Regions from separate parts of the Arthrobacter stackebrandtii genome, predicted to be linked through region 2. Evidence: riboswitches for the same ligand, from Rfam matches in the RefSeq annotation. Region 2 holds a riboswitch; the other holds the start of a gene.
What was found. Region 2 has a riboswitch for cyclic di-AMP ahead of JOF48_RS19540 (aggregation-promoting factor C-terminal-like domain-containing protein). Riboswitches for the same ligand answer to the same signal wherever they lie in the genome.

Region 1 (5,258 bases), 310 kb from region 2:
TTGTGTCAGATGTTAAGCAGCGGGGGCGCCGTCGTGCGTCGTCGCCAGTAACTCACGTGCCTGCTTCCACATCAGGAGGCCGCCGTGAAGCCATTGCTGCAGAACGCGCCAGTGCACCCTCAGGCGTTTCCATGGCCCAGTTGCTGCGTGCAGGCGCCGCCAGCGGTGCCGGACAAAAGGTTGGCGTGGCCATGGCCGCAACTGGCCTCGTCCTGGCCGTCACCCTGCCGTCCACCCAGGCCCCGGACACGCTGCATGCAGCCCCGGAACAGTCCGCCTCCGTCGAGACCATCGTCACCGCAGGCGCCGAAGTTCCCATTAGTTTCGCAACCCCAGACGTTGCCAGTGCCCTGAACCCGGACGGCCAGCTGAAGGAGACTCTGAAGGTCCAGGCCTCCAATGTCACCCTGCAGGCCTCCAAGGGGACCCTGTCCGCACCACTGACAAACATGGTCACCAGTTCCCCGTTCGGCGGCCGCATCAGCCCCATCACGGGTCAGGTCGGCGAGATGCATACCGGCCAGGACTTCGCCATTGGCTGCGGCAACAGTGTGCTTGCAGCGGCAGGCGGGGTTGTCACCTTTGCCGGCTGGCACCAGTATGGCGGAGGCAACCGCGTGGTCGTGGACCACGGCAACGGCCTCTCCACGTCATACAACCACATGAGCAGCATCAACGTTGCGGTGGGCCAGGAAGTCCCGCGCGGCGGCATCGTGGGCCTCAGCGGCACCACAGGCGCCTCCACCGGCTGCCACCTGCACTTTGAGGTCATCGTCGATGACGAGACTGTCGATCCCATGGGCTGGCTTTAACTCCTCCACAGCCCGTCTTGGGTTACGAGTTAGTCACAGGACCGTGACCTTAACGTGACATAGCCAAAAATGTGTTGTAACGTCGTAACCGCGCCAACTTCGAATCAAGTTGGCGCCCATGAGTGGATTGCCTAGCTCTGCCACTGCTCATGGTCCGTTCGTATCAATCGTCTGGCAGGGGCGGGGGAACCATTATTTGGATCTTGCACCATGTGCAAAGTCCTTGGGGTGAAGCCGCGAAGCGTTCAACCACCTGGATGGGAAACTATTCCAGAAGTGTGCCAACGTGGAGCGGCCGGGTGACTCCCATCCGAATCCGACAGCTTACCTCGCAGGCTTTGGGAGAGGAATCCTTCTTGGCTTCAAATACTGCCCTCGGGCGCCACCGCGCCGAGGTTGTTAAAACCGGCACGATTTCCGCCCTTACTAAAGCCGTCAGCTCCAACGTCGGCGGGGTTGGTCGTCAGGCCGTTGTTGTAGCAGCAGCATCTGGCTTGGTTTTGACATCCGGCATCGCAGCAAATGCAGCAACTCCCACCGTGGAGCGCGCATCTGACGGTGCAACAACGCTGAACCTGAAGTCGGAGCTCGCATCCGGCATCACGGCAGCATCAACGGTGAAGATTTCATTCGCCACTCCCGCAATCACCTCCACCCCGGCTCCTGTTGTTGAGGCACCGGCAGTTGTAGAGGCACAGAGCAACGACGTTGTCGCAGTCGCCGACACCACGGCCGCTCCTGCAGCAGCCGTCGAGGCGCCGGTGGCAGCACCCGTGGAAGCACCCGTGGAAGCACCGGTGGAAGCACCTGCCGCGGCACCTGTCGTCACTACCACCACCCCTGAAGAAGCTCCGGCTCCTGTAGCCCAGAGCGGAATTGGCGCCACCATCGCCAGCGCCGCACTGGCCCAGGTTGGCGTTTCCCAGGACTGCACCGCGCTGGCCTCCAACGCCTTGGCTGCAGCTGGCATCAACTACCACGGCTGGCCTGCCGGCTACCTGAGCCTTGGCCGGACGGTCTCCGCCGCTGAAGCTCAGCCCGGTGACCTGATTTACTACGCAGACGGCGGCGCGGGCCTTGCCCACATTGCTGTTTACATTGGCAACGGCCAGGCCGTACATGGTGGATGGAATGGTTTCACGACCACTGTCTTCTCCGCCTACGTCGGTTCGGGTCCCGTTTTCATTGCGATGGGTCACTAAAAAGACCATCATCATCCAATGAACCCCGTCCACGGACGGGGTTCATTGATTTAACGGCTCCCGTGATCCCGAAACGGCCGCACGGATCACGGTGCCTGCCCGCGTGGAGCAAAGGCGGCTGCCGAGGAATACGACGGCCTCCGCAGCCGCCCGTCAGCCTGCGCCGTCCCCGGGAACCGTCAGGCTGGCTCAGCGCCCCTGGAGGTGTCGGTTCTGCCAGGCCCGGCGCCGCTTCCGTCGCCGAGGTGCCTGGCTCCGAGCCCGGTTGCCCGGCCGCCGTCCACCGCGCTTCTCGAGCCATCCCCGGCGGCGATGCCCGCATGCACCTTCGCTTCACGACCGACGCCGGCCTCCCCGCCCGTGGCGGTTGCGTCGGCCGGCATGCTCCGGTCAATGGTGGTGGCCAGCGGGATCTCCTTGACGAACAGCAGCAGGATCCCGGCCAGGACCAGCAGCGGGACCATGTACACGAAGATTGGCGTCAGGGCGTCGCTGTAGGATCCAACTACAATGGAGCGCAGCGGCTCCGGCATGGCCCGCACCAGGGCCGGCGTCAGCGCATTGATCCCGCCACCGTCCCCGGAACCGCCCACCCCCGAACTGGGCAGGCGCTCGGTCAGCAGCGAGGCCAGACGGGTGGCGAACAGGCTGCCCACCACGGCCGAGCCCAGCGAGGCACCGATCTGCCGGAAGTAGTTGTTGGAGGCCGTGGCCATGCCCACCTGGGAGTTGGGGAACTGGTTCTGCACAATGAGCACCAGGATCTGCATGGACGTGCCGAGCCCGATGCCCATGATGGCCAGGTAGCTGCAAATGACCCACACCGGCATGGCCGGAGACATCGTGGACAGCAGCACCAGCGCCCCGGCCACAATGAACATGCCGGTGATGGGCAGCCACTTGTACCGTCCGGTGCGCGTCACCAGCTGCCCGGACGCGATCGAGGTCAGCAGTACCCCGGCCATCATGGGGATCATGAGGAAGCCGGCCTGGGTCGCGTTGGCCCCGGTCACCATCTGCAGGAACGTGGGCATGTAGGCCAAGGTGCCGAACATGGCAATCCCGGTGATGAGCCCGGCCGCCGTCGTCAGGTTGAAATTGCGGTCCTTGAACAGGTGCAGCGACATGATCGGTTGCTCGGCCCGGTGCTCCACCGCCACAAACAGTCCGGCGGCCAGCAGCGTGCCGGCGCCCATCAGCAGGATCTGCGGCGAGTCCCAGCGGTACTTGGTGCCGCCCCACGTGCTGACCAGCACCAGCAGGGTGGAGGTGAGGCCCAGCAGCGCCATGCCGGCCACGTCCACGCGGGCCTTCACCCGCGGATGCTCCGGCAGCCGCAGGAAGAAGGCCGCGGAGGCTATTGCCAGCAGTCCCAGCGGGATGTTCATCCACAGCCCCCACCGCCAGCCGATCCCGTCCGTGAACCAGCCGCCCAGCAGCGGCCCCGCCACGGACGACAGTGCAAACACGCCGCCCATGATCCCCATGTAGCGGCCACGTTCACGGGCCGGCACCACGTCGGCGATGATGGCCTGCGAGAGCAGCATCAAGCCGCCGCCACCCAGCCCCTGAACGCCGCGGCCAATGATCAGCCACGTCATGTCCTGGGCAAGGCCGCCAATGATCGAGCCGATGATGAACACCGAAATGGCGCCGATGAACAGGCCCTTGCGGCCCATGAGGTCCCCGAGCTTGCCGTAAATGGGCAGCATGATGGTCGAGGCGAGGATGTAGATGGTGATGACCCACAGCATCTCGTTCACGCCGTGGAGTTCGCCAACTATGGTGGGCAGCGCGGTGCTGAAAATGGTCTGGTCCAGGGACGCCAGCAGCATGGTCAGCATGAGGCTGGCAAACACCAGCAGGATGCCGCGCCGGTCAGTTTCGGTGGGCGGGTGGACGGTCTGGGAGGGTGTGCTCATGATGGGTTCCTAGCGGCCGGATGGCAGGCAGGCGGCGGTTGTTGCGGTTGTTTTCTGTGTGAGGCACGACGGCGGACGTCGGCTCCGGATGTTGGCGCAGGCACATGCGCAAGGTGCCTGGCGGACGGCGGCGCGGTATCGGGTTAGGGCCAGTGCTCGTTGCTTGTGATGCGCTTGATCAGCGCGGAGGCCGATTCAACAAGGTGGGCGCGGTCGTCGGTGAAGTTTCCGGCAGCCCACTTCTGCAGGGCAAAGCGCAGCGCTCCGGAGACGAGGGCGACCACCATGCGGGCCTCATCCTCCAGGTCCGGGGTGTCCTGGACAGTCCTGCCGTCGTGGCGGAAACGCTCCATCACATAGCCGACGAAGATCTCCTCCGTCTCGCTGATGCGCTCCTTTTCCTTGCCCAGCAGTTCCGGTGTCTGCTGGATGAGCCGGTGGCGTGCCTGGAACAGTTCCAAGCTGGATTCCGCCTCAACAAAGGTTCCCGCGATGAGGTCGAAGAGCCCGGTGAAGACTCCCGCGCTGCCTCCCTCAATGAAGGCCGTCAGCGCGGCATTGCCGGGCAGCGGCTTCCGGGGGCTGGTGTAGACGCCTTCCTTGCTGCCGAAGTAGTTGAAAAAGGTGCGGGCGGAGACGCCGCAGGCCGTGCAGATCATGTCGACGGTGACGTTGTCGTAACCGTGTTCCAGGCCAAGCTCGATGGCTGCACGGCGGATGGCCAGCCGGGTGGCGGCCTGCTTCCTGCTGCGCAGGGTGTCCCGGGGCGGCAGCCCGCGTGGCAGGGGTTCCGTTGATGCGATGCCCATGGTGGCTCCAATAAAGGTGCGCTGTGTGCCACGCGGTTCCGTTGGGCACAAACAAAATGGTAATTGCAGTTCCTGCAAATATGCAGTGAGTGCACAATTAATTTTCCCTGAACGCCCGTCCCCGGAGGCAGGCCGGAATGGCGGATACGATGGCAGGATGAGTGAGAATTCGCCCCGGTCCCTGCAGGCAGTGGTTTTGGCCGGGGGGTTGTCCCGGCGCCTGGGCGGCGTTCCGAAGGCCGGCCTGGTGGTGGACGGGCAGACGCTGCTGGCACGGACAGTGGATGCTGCTGCAGGCGTCGTAAGAACCGGCACGGCCCCGTCGCCCGGGGAAACCACGGCGGAGGCCGGCGAAACAGCGCAGGCCGTGGTCGTCGTCGTGGGTCCCGGGGACAGGATTCCGCAGTGGCTGGCAGGTGCCAAACACGCCGGGGGCGTCGCGACGGTGCAGGAAGACCCGCCCTTCGCCGGGCCCGCGGCGGGCCTTGCCGCCGGAATTGGTGCCCTGGCGGG
Region 2 (5,258 bases):
CGGCGACCGCCTCTACGGCGTCGTGGACTAGCCCCCACCTCCTCCACCTACCTCGAACGTACAGATGATGCCGATGTTCCCGTGGAACATCGGCATCATCTGTACGTTCGGCGAATGGGCTGGCGGGAGGGCGAATGGGTGGGGCGGACTGGACGTTCGGCGGGCTACAGTCCGCGCAGCGGCGTCCAGCCCACCGGCCGCGGGCCCTTGACGGCGGCACGTTCGCGGTCCGCCGCGGCAGACCAGCCCTGTGCGGCTCCGGCCCCGGGCAGGCCAACCGGCCCGCGAGCCACACGGAACCCGACGTCTTCCAGCACGGCGTCGGGCGCACTGCCCCGCCGGACAGACGCGCGGGCCCTCCACTGCGGGTCATCCCAGCCGCCGCCGCGCAGGCTTCGGTAGTCGCCGTAACGCGCCGTGTCGGCGTAGTCCCAGCACCACTCCCAGACGTTGCCGATCATGTCGAACAAGCCGAAGCTGTTCGCGCGCTTCAGGCCCACGGGCTGCGGGCCGGCCACGGAATCGGCGGCCGTCCACGCAATCTGAGCCAGCTCCCCGTAGACCGGCGCGGTGCTCCCGGCCCGCGCGGCCCACTCCCATTCGGCCTCGGTGGGCAGCCGGAAGCCGTCCGAGGCAACATCCCAGTCCACAGACCGCCCGTCGATCCGGTACGCCGGGGCAAGGCCGGCGCGTTGGGAGGCCGCGTTGCAAAACTCCACCGCCTGAAACCAGGTGACCGGATGCGCGGGGAGGCCGACGGCGGCAGGCGGGCTCCCGCCGTCGGCCGTCACCAGGTGCCACTCGGCTCGGGTGAGCTGCGTGCGGCCCAGGGAAAACGGGGCCAGCACCGCCTCGCGGACGGTGCCGGCGCGGGCGTCGCGCAGGGTGATGGCACCGCCGGGAATGGCCGCCAGTGCAGGCAGGGTCAGTACCAGCCCACCGAGTTGGAGTGGTCCATGGCCCCGCACGGCGAACCGTACCGGCCCTGGATGTAGCCCAGCCCCCAGCGGACCTGGGTTTCGTAGTTGGTGGCCCAGTCGGCGCCGGCGCTGGACATCTTGCCGGCAGGAAGCGACTGAGGGATGCCGTACGCGCCGCTGGAGGGGTTGGCCGCGGAGGTGCGCCAGCCCGATTCGCGTTCCCACAGTGGAATGAGGCAGCTCATCTGGTCGGCGCCCCAGCCGAACGAGGCCATCTGTCCGGCCGCGTAGGCCTGGGCCGCCGCGGCGTCGTCAACGGCCAGGGCTGCGATGCGCTCGGCCTCGGCCTTCATGGGGTCAACGGTGGGCCGGGCACTGGAGGAGACCTCCAAGCCCGGAAACTTGATCGTGGCGTTGGTGGCGGCGGCAACGGGCGGTCCCTCAAGCATCGAGGCGATGCTGGCGAGGGAGTGGCCGTTGGCCACGGCGCTGGTGACGGTCGGGACATCGAGCTGCTTGGCCACGACGCCGGCGCCAACCAGGGCGCCGACCACGGCCAGCGTGGCGACGCCGCGCACGGTTGCGGCGAGGGCGGGATGCATGGAACGGCTGTTGGAATGAGTGCCCCGGTGCTGGGCCGGCAGCCCCAAAAGGGTGCGTTGGCGCTGGGGTTCGGCGCGGCGGCGGCCGCGCTGCGGTGCAGCAGACATGTGGGAAGCCTCTCTACGCCTGCGAGGTGAGCTGTCGGGAACGGACTAGAGCGTCCGGCTGTGCGGCCAGAAACGCTGCACGGCTTAACCCCAAGGGTCTCCACTACCAAGAGACCCGCAAAAATTGGGTCCCCCGTCTCTGCCTGGTTATTCGGGAACGGGAGTGGGCGGCGGCAGAGCTCGGCGAACCGTCCACTGGTGCCGGACCGGAAGTGGTCCAAGCGGCACTTCTGCCAGCTTAACGGAATCCGTGCCGCGTGTCACATTTTGGTAACACTTTCACAGCTACGTGACGAAACCGTCATTTACTTAGCAATGCTAACGATCTAAAGTGGATGTTTGACGATACGAAACCAATTCCTTGAGGCAGCTGAGCACCCATGACTGACTTTTCCCCTGCAGGCACGACGCCGGACCCTTCCCCGGGTGCCCCGGCCCCCGTTGCGCAGGGGGTGGGCGGGAGGAAAACCGGCAAGCCCATCGGTGCCGGCGCTCTCGCGGCCGAGCTGCGGGTTGCGGTCATGCGCACGTCGCGGCGGCTCCGGGCCGAGGCTGCCACCCGGGAAATCAGCCCCGGCCAGTACTCGGTGCTGGCAGGCATCCTGCACAGCCCGCTGACGGTGGGGCAGCTGGCCGCCCGGGAACAGGTCCAGGCGCCGTCCATGACCCGGATCGTGAACGCCCTGGCCGCGGCGGAGCTGGTCAGCCGGGAGGAGAATCCGGAGGACCGGCGCCAGGTGCTGGTGCGGATCACGGAGACGGGCTCGGCCGCCCTGCTGCGGGCGCGCTCCAAGCGGACGGCGTGGCTGGCGAAGCAGGTGGCGGCGCTGACCCCGCAGCAGCGGGCCACGCTCCATGAGGCGGCCGTGATCCTGCAGGAGATGAGCTCCTGAATGAATTCCATGTTCCGTGCCCTGAAAGTGTTCAACTACCGGCTGTGGGTGACGGGAGCGCTGGTGTCCAACATCGGCACGTGGATGCAGCGCGTTGCCCAGGACTGGCTGGTGCTGACGGTGCTGACCAACAATTCCGGCACGGCCGCCGGCATTGTCACGGGCCTGCAGTTCCTGCCCATCGTCTTCCTTGGCCCCTACGCCGGGCTGCTGGGCGACCGCGTCAACAAGCGCCGGCTGCTGCTGCTCACCCAGACGGCCATGGGGTTCTGTGCGCTTGTGCTGGGAGTCCTGGTGGTGACCGGGGCCGTCGAGCTGTGGCATGTGTACGTGCTGGCCTTCCTGCTGGGCGTGGCCAGCGCCTTTGACGCCCCGTCGCGGCAGGCGTTTGTCTCCGAAGTCGTCGAAAAGGAGGACGTGCCCAACGCCGTCGCACTCAACAGTGCGTCCTTCAACCTGGCGCGGCTGGCCGGACCGGGCGTGGCAGGGATCGTGATTGCCCTGGTGGGGACGGGGCCGGCGTTCCTCATCAACGCGGCGAGCTTCGGCGCCGTCATCCTTTCGCTGCTGCGGATGCGCACCAGCGAGCTGGTGCCGGCCGTGCACGTGCCGCGCGCCAAGGGGCAGATCCGGGAGGGGCTGGTGTACATCCGCCAGCGCCCCGACCTGCTGATGATCATGGTGCTGGTGTTTGTGGTGGGCACCTTTGGCATGAACTTCCAGATCACAAACGCGCTCATGGCCACCACCGTGTTCCACCTGGGGCCGGGGGAATACGGGCTGCTGGGTTCGGTCATGGCCGTGGGCACCCTCGCAGCGGCGCTGCTCGCCGCGCGGCGCAGGACCATGCGGATGCTTTATGTTGTGGGCGGCGCGCTGGCCTTTGGCGTCACGGTGGCGGTGGCCGCATTCATGCCCACGTTTGGCTGGTACGCGCTGGCGCTGGTGCCCGTGGGGCTGGCGTCGCTGACGTTCATGAACGCCTGCAACACCACCGTCCAGCTGACCACGGACGCGGCCATGCGCGGGCGGGTGCTCGCCGTGTACATGGTGGTGCTGCAGGGCGGCACGCCGATCGGGGCGCCGCTGGTGGGGTGGATCGCCACCGAGTTCGGTGCGCGCTGGTCCCTTGGCATGGGTGCCGTGGCCGCCATGGCGGCGGGGATGCTTGCCCTGCTCCTGATGAACCGGCGGAACAACGTCCGGTTCCGCGACCAGGTCCGGCAGCTGCGGCCCTCGTTCATGGTCCACGGCCTGCACCGCGCGGGTCCCGGAGCCTGAACTGGGAGCTGCCGAAGGCAGGCCAGGCAGGGGGCACTGGGCGGGCGGACCCGGGCGGAGTTACGCCCAGTAAACAGCTGTTTACCTAGCGTGATTGTCTGTGAATATGCTGTGCATGGAAACAAACTTGCCAGGGGCGTCACTTGCATGCATTGAATGCTGGTGAATTATTTCGTGGCGTATGCCTTTCTGACCGAATGAATTATTGAAGTGCGGCAAGCAACGTCCCATATCTTCGATATTTTGGGCAAAGTTCGCTCCAAATGAGAGCAAAGCAACAGAGTCCGCTTGATCACAAATTAATGCAAAATCTCATATGGTGGACGTTTGGGCCGTTTATTACTTGCAGGATGTGAATGTTACGTAGCAGACTGTCACATGTGAACACCCACTCAGTGATTTCTGCAGCCGCAGCAACTGTCCCCTTTGCAACCACCGGACAGTCTCGTTGCGGTTGCCGAATGCAGGCCTAGCTCACAGGCACTGGGAGTCACACCGCCAGCAACAACCGCAACGGTGCGGCACCAGTCTTTGGCCCCAGGGCCGGTCCTTGTGCCAAAGGACATCAAAGGTTCACCATGCCACGTGGACCGATGGAAGCATTCGCGCCGTTGAGTACGGCCATACACCGAGGTAGTTCAATGTCAGTAGCATCCGGATACGTCCACATCTCTGTAAGAAATGCCGCCAAGGCAGGCGCCCGCACGTCCGGCGCACGCACCGCCCACCTTGAGCACACCGGCTACAGTGCCCGCGCTGAAACCGCCACCGCCGCAGACCGCCTTCGCGCGGTGCCCCATGCCGAGAGCAGCCCCATGACAGCACCCACGCCCGTTATTGCCGGAGCCGGTTCGGACCGCTTGCGCGGCGTCAGCCCCGACAACGTCGCCCGCGGCTTTGTGCTGTATGTCGGCGTTGATGAAGACACGGCCGCGGCTGCCGGAACCTCCCTGGCCAAGCTCGCCCAGGACATCCGCACCTATGCCCAGAGCCTCGTCCCGCAGGCACAGAGCTACGCGGCAGTCGCCATCGCCCCGGCCGACGCCGTGGGCACCCCGCTCGACGTCGTGCGCTCCACGTTCGGCGACCCCACCGTCCCGGTCCGCCCGCGCCCGGAGGCCATCCCGGCCCCGCCCGCCGACCAGCGCCCCTCCGGCGTCCTCATCGACCTGGCCCGCCGCGAAGTCCACCTGGACGGGGACACCCTGAACCTGACTTTCAAGGAGTTTGAACTGCTGAACTACCTCGTGGAAAACGGTGCCCGCACCGTCTGCCGCGACGAGCTCCTGGAAAACCTGTGGGGCGGCGGCGAGGAAGCCCCCAACGAGCGCACCATCGACGTCCATGTCCGCCGGCTGCGCTCCAAGCTGGGCCGCCTGGCCAACACGGTCCGCACGGTCCGCGGCGAAGGCTACCGCTTCTACGAGCACCCCGAAGTCGTCATCTGGGCCGCC

Region 1: linked by a shared signal. The riboswitch ahead of JOF48_RS03480 (NlpC/P60 family protein) and the one ahead of JOF48_RS19540 (aggregation-promoting factor C-terminal-like domain-containing protein) in region 2 are both predicted to bind cyclic di-AMP.

What each region holds. Positions count from the first base shown of each region.
Region 1 is NZ_JAGIOI010000001.1:836,571-841,828, reverse strand. It holds gene JOF48_RS03485 (M23 family metallopeptidase) at 3-812, shown strand; cyclic di-AMP (ydaO/yuaA leader) riboswitch at 955-1,164, shown strand; gene JOF48_RS03480 (NlpC/P60 family protein) at 1,169-2,014, shown strand; gene JOF48_RS03475 (MDR family MFS transporter) at 2,194-3,936, opposite strand; gene JOF48_RS03470 (TetR/AcrR family transcriptional regulator) at 4,080-4,745, opposite strand; gene JOF48_RS03465 (NTP transferase domain-containing protein) at 4,903-5,258, shown strand, end outside.
Region 2 is NZ_JAGIOI010000001.1:1,149,102-1,154,359, reverse strand. It holds gene upp (uracil phosphoribosyltransferase) at 1-31, shown strand, start outside; gene JOF48_RS04705 (formylglycine-generating enzyme family protein) at 165-968, opposite strand; gene JOF48_RS19540 (aggregation-promoting factor C-terminal-like domain-containing protein) at 926-1,630, opposite strand; cyclic di-AMP (ydaO/yuaA leader) riboswitch at 1,635-1,810, opposite strand; gene JOF48_RS04695 (MarR family winged helix-turn-helix transcriptional regulator) at 2,011-2,523, shown strand; gene JOF48_RS04690 (MFS transporter) at 2,524-3,804, shown strand; gene JOF48_RS04685 (winged helix-turn-helix domain-containing protein) at 4,446-5,258, shown strand, end outside.